One region of the Scandinavium manionii genome, then DNA from elsewhere that is predicted to be linked to it. Evidence: predicted binding sites of a transcription regulator. Region 1 holds the regulator's gene; the other holds the start of a gene.
What was found. Region 1 encodes LexA, which represses DNA repair genes until DNA is damaged. Its sites were predicted from a motif close to TNCTGTATGTACATACAGNA; they were not measured.

Region 1 (7,415 bases):
ACGCTGCGCCCTGCACGTTCATGTGCAGGCCCATCACCAGCCATAAATCGAGCACGATGTTTAAGACGTTGCCGACCACCAGCAAAATCACCGGCGCGCGCGCGTATTGCACGCCGAGCAGCCAGCCGAGCAGAACCAGGTTTGCCAGGGACGCAGGGGCACTTAACCAACGGATTTCGAGGAAACGCCGCGCCTGTTCCAGTACGGCATCGCTGCCGCCGACAATGTGCAGCGCCAGGTCAATCAGAGGGGTGCGGAACACAACAATCACCAGGCCCGCCCCCAGCGCCAGCAGCAGAGGCTGTACCAGCGCGCGAGCCAGACGTACAGGGTCTTGAGCGCCGTAGGCCTGTGCGGTGAGGCCGGTGGTGCTCATGCGCAGGAACAACAACAGCATGAACAGGAAACTGGTCGCCATGGAACCGATCGCCACGCCGCCGAGATAAACAGGACTATCAAGATGACCGATGACCGCCGTATCCACCAGACCCAACAGCGGCACGGTGATATTTGAGAAAATCATCGGCAGCGCGAGACGCCACAATGCCTTGTCTGCAGTGGTGAAGAGCGACATGAGAAAACCTGTGATTGTGAATGGGTAAAACGAAGTGACGCCAGAATAGCGCCACTCTTCCCGTCAAAACTTACGTGCTGATGTTCTGGCGATGTATGCCTGAACGCAACGTGAATTATTGAGGGTGTCTAAAGCTAATTACAGCCACTCGCCGTTGCGAATAACGCCAACCGCCAGCCCTTCGATGGAGAAGCTCTGCTGACGCAGATCGACCACAATCGGAGAAAACTCGCTATTTTCAGGCAACAGTTCAACGGTGCTGCCCTGCTTTTTCAGGCGCTTAACCGTCACTTCATCGTCGATACGGGCGACAACGACCTGACCATTACGCACATCCTGCGTTTTATGAACCGCGAGCAAATCCCCGTCGAGAATACCGATATCACGCATCGACATTCCGCTGACGCGCAGCAGGAAATCGGCGCTCGGCTTGAACATCGCCGGGTCAACCTGGTAGTGGCCTTCGATATGCTGCTGTGCCAGCAGGGGTTCACCCGCCGCAACACGCCCGATCAGCGGGATACCGGTTTCTTCTTCTACCAGAAGACGAATGCCACGAGAGGCACCGGAAACAATCTCAAGAACGCCTTTACGTGCCAGCGCTTTCAAGTGCTCTTCAGCCGCGTTCGGGGAACGGAACCCCAAGCGCTGCGCGATTTCCGCACGCGTTGGCGGCATGCCCGTCTGGCTGATGTGATCCCGGATAAGATCGAACACCTCTTGCTGCCTGGTCGTTAACGCTTTCATTCCGCCCCCTGGGTGCATATACAGTTATGCTGTGAGTATATACAGTTAATGGCGAATTTGGAACCGCAAAACGCACAAAAAACCAGACGTTTGCGTAATTCTGCGGGTGTTATCGATAATGCGACCACAACAGCGTTACCCAGGTGAGTAAGGCGACACCAATTGCCAGAAACACCGCGGCGGAACCCATATCTTTTGCACGACCTGACAGTTCGTGGCGTTCCGTCCCAATGCGGTCAACCACCGCTTCAATCGCACTGTTGATAATTTCCACTATCATCACCAGAAGCACTGAGCCAATCAGTAACACTCGGGTGATGGCATCCACATCTAACCAACAGGCGAGAATGATGGCGATAACGGCGGCAACGCCTTCCTGGCGGAACGCGGCTTCGTTTTGCCATGCGGCACGAAAACCTTTCCAGGAGTAGCCTGCTGCTTTGAAGATTCGGGTTAACCCGGTGGTATCATTTGCCATCAAAAGAACCTTTTACATTATTTAGCATCAATGTCACTGCGCGCCTGACGCGGTAGAACAGATATTCTGTGCACTTTCTGTTATCCTTGCGGCGCATTTGCATGATTAACCAGAGGCTTTACATCGTTTATGTCTGGCTGGCCACGAATTTACTACAAATTACTGAATTTACCATTAAGCGTGCTGGTAAAAAGTAAGTCTATCCCGGCAAATCCTGCTGAGGAACTTGGACTCGATACCTCACGCCCTATTATGTACGTTCTGCCGTATAACTCGAAGGCAGATCTGCTGACTTTACGCGCCCAATGTCTGGCGCACGGTCTTCCGGACCCGCTTGAGCCGCTCGAAATCGACGGCACCGAGCTGCCGCGTTACGTGTTCATTCACGGCGGGCCGCGTGCGTTTACGTATTACACGCCGAAAGAAGAGTCTATCAAGCTGTTCCACAATTATCTGGATTTGCATCGCAGCAATCCAGAACTTGATGTGCAGATGGTGCCGGTGTCCGTGATGTTTGGACGCTCTCCGGGCCGCGAAAAAGGCGAAGTCAACCCGCCGCTGCGCATGATGAATGGCTTCCAGAAATTCTTTGCCGTGACCTGGCTCGGTCGCGACAGCTTCGTGCGTTTCTCACCGTCCGTTTCGCTGCGCCGCATGGCCACCGAGCACGGCACCGACAAAATTATCGCACAGAAGCTGGCCCGTGTGGCACGAACGCACTTTGCCCGTCAGCGTCTGGCGGCCGTAGGCCCACGCCTACCTGCACGTCAGGACTTGTTTAACAAGCTGCTGGCGTCCAAAGCGATTGCCCGCGCGGTAGAAGACGAAGCGCGCAGCAAGAAAATTTCCCATGAGAAAGCGCAGCAAAACGCCGTCGCCCTGATGGAAGAGATTGCCGCCAACTTCTCTTACGAAATGATTCGCCTCACTGACCGCGTGCTGGGCTTCACCTGGAACCGTTTGTACCAGGGGATCAACGTGAATAACGCCGAGCGCGTGCGCCAGCTGGCTCACGATGGCCATGAAATTGTGTATGTGCCCTGCCACCGCAGTCACATGGACTACATGCTGCTGTCCTACGTGCTCTATCACCAGGGGCTGGTGCCGCCGCATATCGCCGCGGGCATCAACCTGAACTTCTGGCCAGCCGGCCCGATTTTCCGTCGTCTGGGCGCGTTCTTTATCCGTCGTACCTTCAAGGGCAACAAGCTCTATTCCACTGTGTTCCGTGAATACCTCGGCGAGCTGTTCAGCCGTGGTTACTCCGTAGAATACTTCGTGGAAGGCGGGCGTTCCCGTACCGGTCGTCTGCTGGACCCGAAAACCGGCACCCTGTCGATGACCATTCAGGCAATGCTGCGCGGCGGCACCCGACCTATCACCCTCGTACCGATCTACATCGGCTATGAGCATGTGATGGAAGTGGGAACTTACGCGAAAGAACTGCGTGGTGCGACTAAAGAGAAAGAGAGCCTGCCGCAGATGCTGCGCGGGTTAAGCAAGCTGCGCAATCTCGGCCAGGGTTACGTCAACTTTGGCGAACCGTTGCCGCTGATGACCTACCTGAACCAGCACGTGCCGGAATGGCGTGAATCAATCGATCCGATTGAATCCATTCGCCCGGCATGGCTGACGCCAACGGTGAATAACATCGCCGATGATCTGATGGTGCGTATTAACAACGCGGGCGCGGCTAACGCCATGAACCTGTGTGTGACTGCGCTGCTGGCGTCGCGCCAACGTTCTCTGACTCGCGAGCAGCTGACCGAACAGTTGGATTGCTATCTGCAGCTGATGCGCAATGTGCCGTACGCAGCAGATGCCACGGTGCCGTCGGTCACTGCCAGCGCGCTGATTGACCACGCGTTGCAGATGAACAAGTTCGAAGTCGAGAAAGACACCATCGGCGATATCATCATTCTGCCGCGCGAGCAGGCAGTGCTGATGACTTACTATCGCAACAACATCACCCACATGCTGATGATCCCGTCCCTGCTGGCGGCCATCGTTACGCAGCATCGCACTATCTCCCGCACCGAGATGGTCCGTCATGTGGAGATGCTGTATCCGATGCTGAAATCCGAACTGTTCCTGCGCTGGGAAAAGGAAGAGCTGGCGGGCGTGATTGACGAGCTGCTGGCAGAAATGCAGCGTCAGGAACTGGTGACTATTGAGAACGACGATGTTCGCATTAATCCGTCGCACTCCCGCACCCTGCAGCTGTTGGCCGCCGGAGCACGTGAAACGCTGCAACGTTACGCGATAACCTTCTGGCTGCTGAGCGCGAATCCGTCCATCAACCGTAGCACGCTTGAAAAAGAGAGCCGTACCGTGGCTCAGCGTCTGTCGGTGCTGCACGGCATCAATGCGCCGGAGTTCTTCGACAAAGCGGTGTTCAGTACTCTGGTGCTGACCCTGCGCGACGAAGGCTACATCAGCGACAGTGGCGATGCCGAACCGGCTGAGACGATGAAAATCTATCAGCTGCTGGCCGAACTGCTGACACCGGACGTCCGTCTGACTATCGAGAGCGCCAGTCAGGACGCTTAATGTCAGCACATAAAAAAAGGCGGAGCCATGTGAACGGCTCCGCCTTTTTTGTTTTTGTTGCCAGGTGGTCCTGCCCGGCAAGCAATGCGCCGCCGGGGAAAAATTAAACCATGTAACTCATCGCCAGACCGATAAACAGTACCAGCCCCACGTAGTTATTGTTCAGAAACGCCTTAAAACAGGCATCACGGTCACGGTCTTTAATCAGTTTCTGCTGGTAAACGAACAGCGCACCGGCGACAAAAATCGACCAGTAGAACGCCCAGTTTAAACCGCTCATCCAGCCCACGGCGGCCATCAGCGCCAGTACGGCCACCTGCAAAATGCCGATGATCAATTTGTCCTGTTTACCGAACAGAATGGCCGTCGATTTCACGCCAATCTTCAGGTCGTCATCTCTGTCGACCATTGCGTACTGGGTGTCGTACGCCACGGCCCAGCAAATATTGGCGAGGAACATCAGCCAGCAACTCAGGGGCAGCGATTCACTCACGGCGGCATAGGCCATCGGAATCGACCAGCCAAACGCCGCGCCCAGCACCACTTGCGGCAGATGGGTGTAACGCTTCATAAATGGATACACCCACGCCAGCGCCAGACCTGCCACCGACAGCAGAATGGTCATCTTATTGAGCGTCAGTACCAGCAGGAACGACAGCACCACCAGCACGATAAACAGCGTACGCGCCGCTTTTTCGCTCACGTCACCGCTGGGTAAAGGTCGATGTGCCGTGCGTTTAACATGGCCGTCGATTTTGCGGTCTGCGTAATCATTGACCACGCAGCCGGCGGCGCGCATCAGCCAGACGCCCGCCACAAATACCGCGAGGATCCACAACGGCGGCACGCCAGGCATCGCCACCCACAGCGCCCATAACGTCGGCCAAAGCAGCAGCAGCGAGCCGATTGGCTTATCAATTCTCATCAGACGGCTATAAGCCTGCAGCTTATTCTGCGTCAGACTCTTATCCATAATTCACTTCCTCTCAGTACAGCGGCGACGCAGGCAGAAACAGCTCGGTTAACAACAGCGGTTTTCCGCTCAGCCGGAGGCGGGAACGACGCCCCCACAGCTCTGCATCTTTACCAATTTCAATAAAATCACGGGTTAAAGTGGATGACGTAAACAGATAACGCCCCAGCGGCGTTTTGCCCAGCTGTTGCAGCTGAAGCTCGGGCCCGCTCAGGGTGGATTCAGGCACAACCGTGCGCCCGGCAAGCCAGGGCTCATCGTCGGCACACAGCAAAATTTCACGCAGCCAGTAGCGCGCTTCAACAGGCAGCAATGCCTGCTCTGCAATAATCTCATCCTGACCGACAAAACCTTCGCGGATAAGCGTCACAGTGACGCGCTTGCCCTGCTGTTCGAAGCGTTTGGTCATGGAATCTTCCAGCAGCAACCAGTCAAGCTGTGCCGCATCGAGTTCCGGAAGGGTGGTGTAATAGCGTAGCGCACGCAGCTGCGCCAGCGCAGGGTGTGACATACCAGGCTCTCCGATACATAACTTATCGGCATTGTATCGTAGAAAAGGGTTCGCGGGAGGAAGAAACGTCAATATACGATCAGCCGCGCAACAGCCATGCAACGACCGCTGTTGCGCCAGAAAAAACGGTGCGCCCAAAAGGACGCACCGAATGGCCTGGGCCAAAGATCAGCAATGTGGGGAGACGGTCACCCCTTGCCTTTTACACTACTGATAAAGGTGGAACGGGCAGAAGTCGAACCGAGGCGCTCGGCTTCATTTAACAGTTTCAGGGCTTTGTCGATGTTGCCCTCGTTAACTGCCTGTTTAATCGCGGTATTGAAATAGCTTTCGGTGTCATTCAGAACCGGCTCGCTTTTCGCGGCAGGTGCCGTAGAGGCCGCTGAAGCCGCAACCGGCGCTGCAACAGCCGCCGCCGTTGCCGGTGCCGCAGCAGGAGCTGCGTATACCGGTGCCGCCGTGTTACCCACGGTGACAGGGCCTGGGCCGGACGAGCCAAACAGTGGGCCGACCAGCACGCTTGAAGCGGAGGACGTTTTCACTTTCAGCTTGATGGTGCCTTCAGAGGCGTGGCGCGCAATCGGGTCCGGAATATCCGGCACCGCGTTACCAATACCTTTGGCATACGCTTTCGCCGGATCAACCAGCGTCGTGGTCTGTTGTAAATCCTGCGGCGTGGTGAACACCAGCACGTAAATTTTCTGCTGACCTAACGCAGGCGTCAGGCGCATCACACCTTCCAGGCGGTCGGCGCTCATGACGCCCGGTTCCTGGTAGGTGAAATAACTGCTTGGGAAGAACGCGGATGGCGTCATGTTCTGATCGAGGATCAGTACGTTCGGCGCATAAACGTGGGTTTGTTTGTTCACTTCGCTGGTGAGGGTGATATTCAGTTCACCAATGTTAGCCGGGACGCTATACGCCGCCACCGGGCCGGTAATGCCAGGCACATTCAGCGGCTGACCGCCTCCGGCAAGATCGGTACTTTGGGTTTTGGATTGATCAACAGGCGTCCAGACCAACTGCTGCAAGGCAGAAGCCGGGATAGCCGGGGCAGCAGCGGTATTCTGCGGCACGAAATTCACGTCAGCGAAACTGACGGCCGGTACGCTTGCCATCAGGCCAGCTGAGAGGCACAGCGCGATGAGACTTTTTTTCATTTTCATTTTAATGACCTCAAAAACAGGGCTCAGCGGTAGCCAGGCAATAGCGCGCTGAGTCTAAATCAGAGGGGCTTATGCCCCTCTTTGTGTGGCATAACAGTGGGTTAACTTAACTGCACATTACCACCAGATTTCCATCTGGGCACCGAAGCTCCACTCGTCGCTGTCGCCGCGGCCAAGGCCACCGGTCTGCATACCGAAGTTAGAGTTGTAGTTGTTGCTGTTGCTGTTCGGGTTACCAGCAGTGTCATAGCCCCATTTCTCATCCCACTTGGCGTAGGTTGCGAACACACGCAGAGCCGGACGGGACCAGATGCTGTCGCCTGCCTGCCATTGTTGCGCGAGGGTGATTTTGTACTGGTTGTTGGTGTCGCCGGTGTTCTGCGATTTGACGTTGTCGTAGCCCACTTCCAGCAAGG
Region 2 (7,415 bases), on a different contig from region 1:
GTCGTCGTCGTCCGCGCAAACCTGCTGCCGCGCAGTAATCGCTCTCAGGCATATCAACATTGTCACGGCACTGTGAGGCGGCTAACATAGCCCGCAGTGTCCGTGAGAGTCCTGGCAATGATTGATAAATTTTCCACTACGCCTGTCTATCTCCAGCTTGAGCAATACCTGACCGCGAAAATTGCGGCGGGTGTGCTGAGGCCAGGCGATGCCATCCCTTCAGAAAGTGAACTCTGCGCCCAGTTTTCCATTTCGCGCATGACGGCGCGGAAAGCGGTGGATTATCTTGTGCGGCAGGGCAAAGTTGAGCGTCGCCGTGGGCAGGGTACTTTTGTGGTGCAGACCAGTAAAACCCTGCGCATTTCATTGCCTCTCGACAGGCATCTTTCCTCCAGCGAAGCCGCGCTCTCCCTTGAAACGCCGGTCGTCAATCGGTTGATCTGTCTGTCTCGCGAATCCGCCCCGGCGCAGATTGCGGATGTCTTAAACATTGCCCCTGGGAGCGACGTCTGGTTTATGAAACGCCTGCGTCTGGTCGGGGACATCCCATTCGTATTTGAACAATCCTGGATGCATTTCGCGCCGTTTAGCGATCTTTGCGAGGCCGATCTGAATGCCTCAAAATACGCGTACATCAGCCGTAAAGGCTTTACCGTTGAGCGTTCTGAAAAAGAGATTCGTGCCGAACTGCCCTCCCAGGAAGTCCGCGATATGCTGGGGATCAAGCGCGATGAACCCGTCTTACATGCCTCTTCAATCGCCATGCTAAAAGATCTTGGGCCCTTCGAGGTTTCAGAGATTTACTACAACCAGCAACACTACCGTTTCACCTTAACCGCCTCCCGCAACTGATTCCTCATTGAGCACCAAAGTGTGATCGATCTTCTGTTTTACTTTTAGTGGGCTAGACAACTATACATTTAAATCGGCTATACTTCGCTCAACATGTCGTTTGTCAGTCATCTTCTACCTTACAGGGACACCATCATGAGTCGGGCGGGCGAGTTTTTACAGGATTTGGGAAAGGCACTGATGATGCCGATTTCCGTCATTGCCGCGGCGGGGATATTCCTCGGGTTGGCCGCGGCACTTCAGAATCCTGCGATTGTGGGTGAGGGCGTCATGCACGCACAGACGATGCAGCTGGCGATCGGTTTTATACGAAAAGTCGCCGGGGCGTTGTTTGGCAACCTGCCATTATTGTTTGCCATTGCCGCCGCCATAGGCCTGGCGCGCGATGAGAAGCCAACCGCCGCCTTTGCCGCGGTTATTGGTTTTGTCACCTTTCATGTTGGCGTCAATTACAGCCTGATGGTGCAGGGGCTGACAGCGGAAACCACGACTGCAGCGGCGTTTGTCGCAAAAGGCTACAGCCAAACGGATGCGGTGATGCATGCCGCGGAATTCGCCAGCACTTTAGGTATTTTTTCCTGGCAGATGAGCGTGCTCGGCGGTGTCATCGCTGGTTTTGTCACGGTTCTGCTGCATAACCGCTTCTATACCATTCAACTGCCAACGGCGATTGCTTATTTTGGCGGCCGTCGTTTTGTACCGATTATCACGGTGATCGTACTGCCGATTGTCGGGGTGGCGATGTCGCTCGTCTGGCCGGTTATTGCCAATGCCATTATTCATATTGGGCGTTTTATCGGCGAATCCGGCGCCTGGGGAACCTTTGTTTATGCCTTCAGCGAGCGGGTACTGATCCCTACCGGTTTGCATCACATCCTCAATGAAACGGTCCGCTTTACCCCGGTCGGTGGCATGGTGCACGTAGATAACGAAAGTGTTATTGGTGCGCTCTCTATCTTCAATTACGGCCTCACTCATCCCGGGCAACTGGCTGATGATACGCTGCGCGAAGCGACGCGTTTCCTTGCTCAGGGGAAAATCCCGGTCATGATGTTTGGTCTGCCAGCGGCAGCGCTGGCCATCTGGCAGTGCGCGAAACCGGAACATAAGCAACGAGTGAAAGCGCTGATGATGGCAGGGGCGCTGGCCTCTTTTATGACCGGAATTACTGAGCCGCTGGAGTTCAGTTTCATCTTCATTTCACCCGTTTTATTCCTGTTCCATGCCGTTATGACCGGACTGTCATTCGCCTTTTCGCAAATGCTGGGCGTGATGATTGGCAATATCCAGGGCGGCTTTATTGATTTTATCGTCTTTGGCGTGCTCGGCGGGGCAAAAACCCACTGGTGGTTCAGTTTGCTGCTCGGATGTCTGTGGGCACCGGTGTACTACTTTACCTTCCGATGGGTGATCCTGCGCATGAAGGTCAAAACACCGGGACGTGAAGAGGAGAGTACCTTTTCTGCGGCGATGGCATTCAAGCCTGAGGGCGCAAATTCTGCGGCACAGATTATCGCGGGCCTGGGCGGGCGTCACAACATTCAGAGCGTGGACTGCTGCTTTACCCGTCTGCGCGTGAAACTGGTCGATATGTCGAAAATAGACGAACAGATGCTGCGCCAAAGTGGCGCCAGTGGCTTCATCCGCGCTACAGACACCGATATTCAGGTTATCTATGGTCCGCAGGTGGAAGGTATCGCCAGTGCGGTAAAGCAGAATTTACTCATCAACGCTACGCAATAAGAGAACTCATCATGAAAACTTCCTTCAATATTGTCCTGGTCGGTGGCGGATCAACCTGGACGCCAGGATTATTGAAAGCCTTATGCAAACTCAAAAATCGTCTGCCGTTGAACAAACTGGTGATGTTTGACGTGGATACCCAGCGTCAGGCGGTGATCGGCGAATATGCAAAAGTCCTGTTCCGTGAAGAGTATCCGGCACTGGAATTTATCTATACCGGCGATGAGAATATTGCTTTTAGCGAGGTGGATTTCGTCTTCTGTCAGATGCGTACCGGTGGCTATGCCATGCGTGAACAGGACGAAAAAATCCCCTTGCGGCTTGGCGTAATCGGCCAGGAAACCTGCGGTGCAGGCGGTTTTGCCTACGGCATGCGGTCGATTGGCGACATGATAGCGCTGGTGGAAAAAGTACGTTCCCGCTCACCGCAAGCATGGATTTTAAACTATACCAACCCGGCCGCCATTGTGGCGGATGCATTGAATAAACGCTTTCCACAGGACAAGCGCATTCTCAATATTTGCGACCAGCCGGTGAATTTGCTGCGTTCCTATGGCCGCTTATTACAGCGTGACCCGGCGACATTTGATCCGGTCTATTTTGGCCTCAACCACTTCGGCTGGTTTACGCATCTTTATGATCAGAACGGGCATGATTTGGTGCCGGAATTAAAAGCCTGGATTGCAGAGAACGGATTTAAGCCTGCGGATGCTGAACAACGGGATGCGTCGTGGCTTGAGACCTACGCTGCCGTGGCTGATATGCTGCGTGATTTCCCGGACTATCTGCCGAATACCTATTTGCAGTACTACCTCTATCCACAGTATAAATTCAGCAAACTGGACCCAAACTATACGCGCGCCAATGAAGTGATGAATGGTCGTGAAAAACGGGTCTTTGACGAATGCCGTACTGCAGCGGCTGAGGGCACGACACGTAACGTCCAGGTCGTCCATAATGATGCGCATGGCGATATGATTGTCGAACTGGCGGAAAGTATCGCCTTCAACCTGAAGAAGAAATTTATCGTCATGGTGCCAAACCATGGGCTGGTAGAAAACCTCGATGACGACGTAATGGTGGAACTGGCGGCAGAAGTGGGTTGCAACGGGCCACGTCCATTTGGGGTGGGCAAAATTCCGGTGTTCTACAAAGGACTCATCGAACAGCAATTTGCCTATGAACGTCTGACCGTAGAGGCCTGGTTTGAGGGTTCCTACACCAAAGCCTTGCAGGCGTTGACACTCAACCGCACCATCGTGGATGCGAAAAAGGCCCGGCAGGTGCTGGATGCACTGATCGAAGCCAATAAAGACTATTGGCCAGCACTGCACTAAAACCGGGGGCGGAGAGGGTTTTCTCCCCTGCATTTTTGCGAGAACAGTTCAGAACGGCGGAAAAAAAGGTACAGCCTGAACGCTAAAAATGCCACAATAGTGGCTGTTTATACAGTATTTCAGGTTCTCCCGATGGCCTTATCCGCCGCGTTAAAAGCGCAAATCGCGTCATGGTACAAGGCGCTCCAGGAACAGATCCCCGACTTTATTCCCCGGGCCCCGCAGCGGCAGATGATTGCCGATGTGGCGAAAACGCTCGCCGGTGACGAGGGCAGGCATCTGGCTATCGAAGCGCCGACCGGCGTCGGTAAAACGCTTTCGTATCTCATTCCCGGCATCGCCATTGCCCGCGAAGAACAAAAAACGCTGGTGATCAGCACCGCTAACGTTGCCTTACAGGATCAGATCTACAGCAAAGATCTGCCGCTGCTGAAAAAAATCATTCCCGATCTGCGCTTCACCGCCGCCTTTGGCCGCGGACGCTATGTGTGCCCCCGTAATCTAACTGCGCTGTCCAGCAGTGAGCCGACGCATCAGGATTTACTGGCGTTTCTCGACGACGAATTAACACCAAACAACAAAGAAGAACAGAAGCGCTGTGCGAAGCTGAAAGCCGATTTGGACAGCTACAAATGGGACGGACTGCGCGATCATACCGATCAGGCTATCGATGACGCGCTCTGGAGCCGCATGAGCACGGATAAAGCCAGCTGTCTCAATCGCAACTGTCACTACTACCGCGAATGCCCATTCTTCGTGGCCCGCCGCGAAATTCAGGAAGCGGAAGTCGTGGTTGCCAACCATGCGCTGGTGATGGCGGCAATGGAAAGCGAGGCGGTCTTGCCGGAAGCCAAAAACCTGCTGCTGGTGCTGGATGAAGGCCACCATTTACCGGACGTCGCCCGCGACGCGCTGGAGATGAGCGCCGAAATCACCGCCTCCTGGTATCGCCTGCAGCTGGATTTATTCATCAAGCTGGTGGCGACCTGCATGGAGCAATTCCGCCCGAAAACCTTCCCGCCCCTGGCTGCGCCCGAACGTCTAAAAGAGCATTGTGACGAGCTGCAGGAACACATTGTTTCGCTGAATAACATTCTCAGCCTGTACATGCCTGCCGGGCCGGAAGCCGAACACCGTTTTGCGATGGGCGAACTGCCGGACGAAATCATGGCGCACTGCCAGCGCCTGGCCAAACTCACCGAAATGCTGCGCGGATTATCGGAGCTGTTTCTCAACGATCTCAGTGAAAAAACCGGCTCGCACGATATTGTGCGTCTGCACCGCGTGCTGTTGCAAATGAACCGCGCGTTGGGAATGTTCGAGGCGCAAAGCAAGCTGTGGAAGCTCTCAGCGATGGTTCAGGCCTCCGGTGCGCCGGTCACTAAATGGGCCACAAGGGATCAGCGCGACGGCCAGCCGCACGTCTGGTTCCACTGCGTGGGTATTCGTGTCAGCGACCAGCTGGAAAAACTGCTCTGGCGGCGCGTGCCGCATATCGTCGTGACGTCCGCGACGCTGCGCTCGCTGAACAGCTTCTCGCGTTTGCAGGAGATGAGCGGCCTGAAGGAAAAAGCGGGCGACCGTTTTGTTGCGCTCGATTCGCCGTTTAACCACGTCGAGCAGGGAAAAATCATCATTCCACGGATGAGCGTCGAGCCGTCGATGGATAACGAAGAGCAGCATCTGGCGGAAATGGCGGCCTATTTCCGCGAGCAGGTCGAGGCCAAAAAGCATTGTGGGATGTTAGTGCTGTTTGCCAGCGGACGCGCGATGCAGCGTTTTCTGGAGTACGTACCTGATTTGCGTTTACTGCTGCTGGTGCAGGGCGATCAGCCGCGTTACCGCCTGGTAGAGCTGCACCGCAAGCGGGTGGAAAGCGGGGAAAGCAGTGTGTTGGTGGGGCTGCAGTCGTTTGCCGAAGGGCTCGATTTGAAAGGCGAATTGCTCAGCCAGGTTCACATCCACAAAATTGCGTTTCCGCCGATCGACAGCCCGGTGGTCATTACCGAGGGCGAGTGGCTGAAAAGCCTGAACCGCTATCCGTTTGAAGTACAAAGCCTGCCGAGCGCCTCGTTTAACCTCATTCAGCAGGTCGGGCGTTTGATCCGAAGCCACAGCTGCTGGGGCGAAGTGATTATTTACGACAAGCGGCTGCTCACCAAAAATTACGGCCCGCGGTTGCTGAACGCCTTACCGGTGTTTCCTATAGAGCAACCGGAGGCGCCAGAAGGTATAGTAAAAAGCAAAAGCACAACTAAGCCGACCCGGCGGAAGCGACGCTAACGTTCGCGGCATGCTGCAGGAGAGATGCATGGACTATCGCAAAATCATTAAAGAAGTCGGTCGTGGCAAAAACCACGCCCGTGATCTGGACACCGATACCGCTCGCGGTTTGTATACCCGGATGTTGAAAGGTGACGTACCGGAGCTGGAGCTGGGCGGCATTCTGATTGCGCTGCGCATAAAAGGTGAGGGTGAGGCCGAAATGCAGGGCTTCTACGAGGCAATGCAGCAGCATACGGTCAGCCTGACGCCACCGATAGCGAAGCCGATGCCGATTGTTATCCCAAGCTATAACGGCGCGCGCAAGCTGGCGAACCTTACGCCACTGCTGGCGATGCTGCTGCACAAACTCGGTTTCCCGGTATTGGTCCACGGCGTCAGCCACGATCCGACCCGCGTGCTAACCGAAACCGTTTTCACTCTGCTGGGTATCGAACCGACGCTGCACGCCGGGCAGGCGCAGGCGAAGCTCGACGGCCATCAGCCGGTTTACATGCCAATTGGCGCGTTCTGCCCGCCGCTCGAAGCTCAGCTCGGCCTGCGTTGGCGAATGGGGGTGCGTAACAGCGCACACACCCTGGCGAAGCTCGCGACGCCGTTTGCCGAAGACGCGGCGCTGCGCTTGTCGAGCGTTTCGCACCCGGAATATGTGCCGCGCGTCGGGAAATTCTTTGAGGGGATCGGCGGTCGCGCGCTGTTGATGCACGGTACGGAAGGTGAGGTTTATGCCAATCCGCAGCGTTGCCCGCAGATGAGCCTGATTGACAGCCACGGTACGCGGGTGCTTGTCGAACGCGAAGATGCGCTGCGGGAAGTACTGCTGCCAGAATCGAAAGATCCGGAAGTGACGGCCAGATGGATTGAGCGCTGCGTCGCGGGCGTTGAGCCGGTACCTGAATCACTGAAAATTCAGATGGCCTGTTGCCTGGTGGCAACCGGAGAAGTGACTGATGTTGCCGCTGGCCTGCAACGGGTCAACGACTGCTGGTGATTTACAGGCATCAAAAAAACCCGTCCAGTGGCGTGGACGGGCGAATAAATAATGAGGGTTATTCAGGTACTGCAGGCATAGCCTAAAGGTCAATGAGGGTTAAATCTGTTCCGGTGATTATTTGTAAATCACCGCAGTACCGCTGATTTTGTTATTGGTGTTAGCAGACGTAATGCTGTAGCCGGTAGCACCTGCCGCTGCGGCTTTCT

Region 2: a site for LexA is predicted at 4,030-4,049, ahead of dinG (ATP-dependent DNA helicase DinG). Genes of this name have one in related genera too.

What each region holds. Positions count from the first base shown of each region.
Region 1 covers NZ_JALIGC010000038.1:526,955-534,369, forward strand. Annotated here, with positions in the region: gene dinF (MATE family efflux transporter DinF) at 1-574, opposite strand, end outside; gene lexA (transcriptional repressor LexA) at 713-1,321, opposite strand; gene MUU51_RS14370 (diacylglycerol kinase) at 1,431-1,799, opposite strand; gene plsB (glycerol-3-phosphate 1-O-acyltransferase PlsB) at 1,929-4,349, shown strand; gene ubiA (4-hydroxybenzoate octaprenyltransferase) at 4,453-5,322, opposite strand; gene ubiC (chorismate lyase) at 5,336-5,833, opposite strand; gene malM (maltose operon protein MalM) at 6,022-6,999, opposite strand; gene MUU51_RS14395 (maltoporin) at 7,117-7,415, opposite strand, start outside.
Region 2 covers NZ_JALIGC010000040.1:245,889-253,303, reverse strand. Annotated here, with positions in the region: gene rhlE (ATP-dependent RNA helicase RhlE) at 1-38, shown strand, start outside; gene MUU51_RS18950 (GntR family transcriptional regulator) at 118-852, shown strand; gene MUU51_RS18945 (PTS transporter subunit EIIC) at 988-2,595, shown strand; gene MUU51_RS18940 (6-phospho-alpha-glucosidase) at 2,607-3,932, shown strand; gene dinG (ATP-dependent DNA helicase DinG) at 4,065-6,215, shown strand; gene ybiB (DNA-binding protein YbiB) at 6,244-7,206, shown strand; gene ybiJ (DUF1471 family protein YbiJ) at 7,324-7,415, opposite strand, start outside.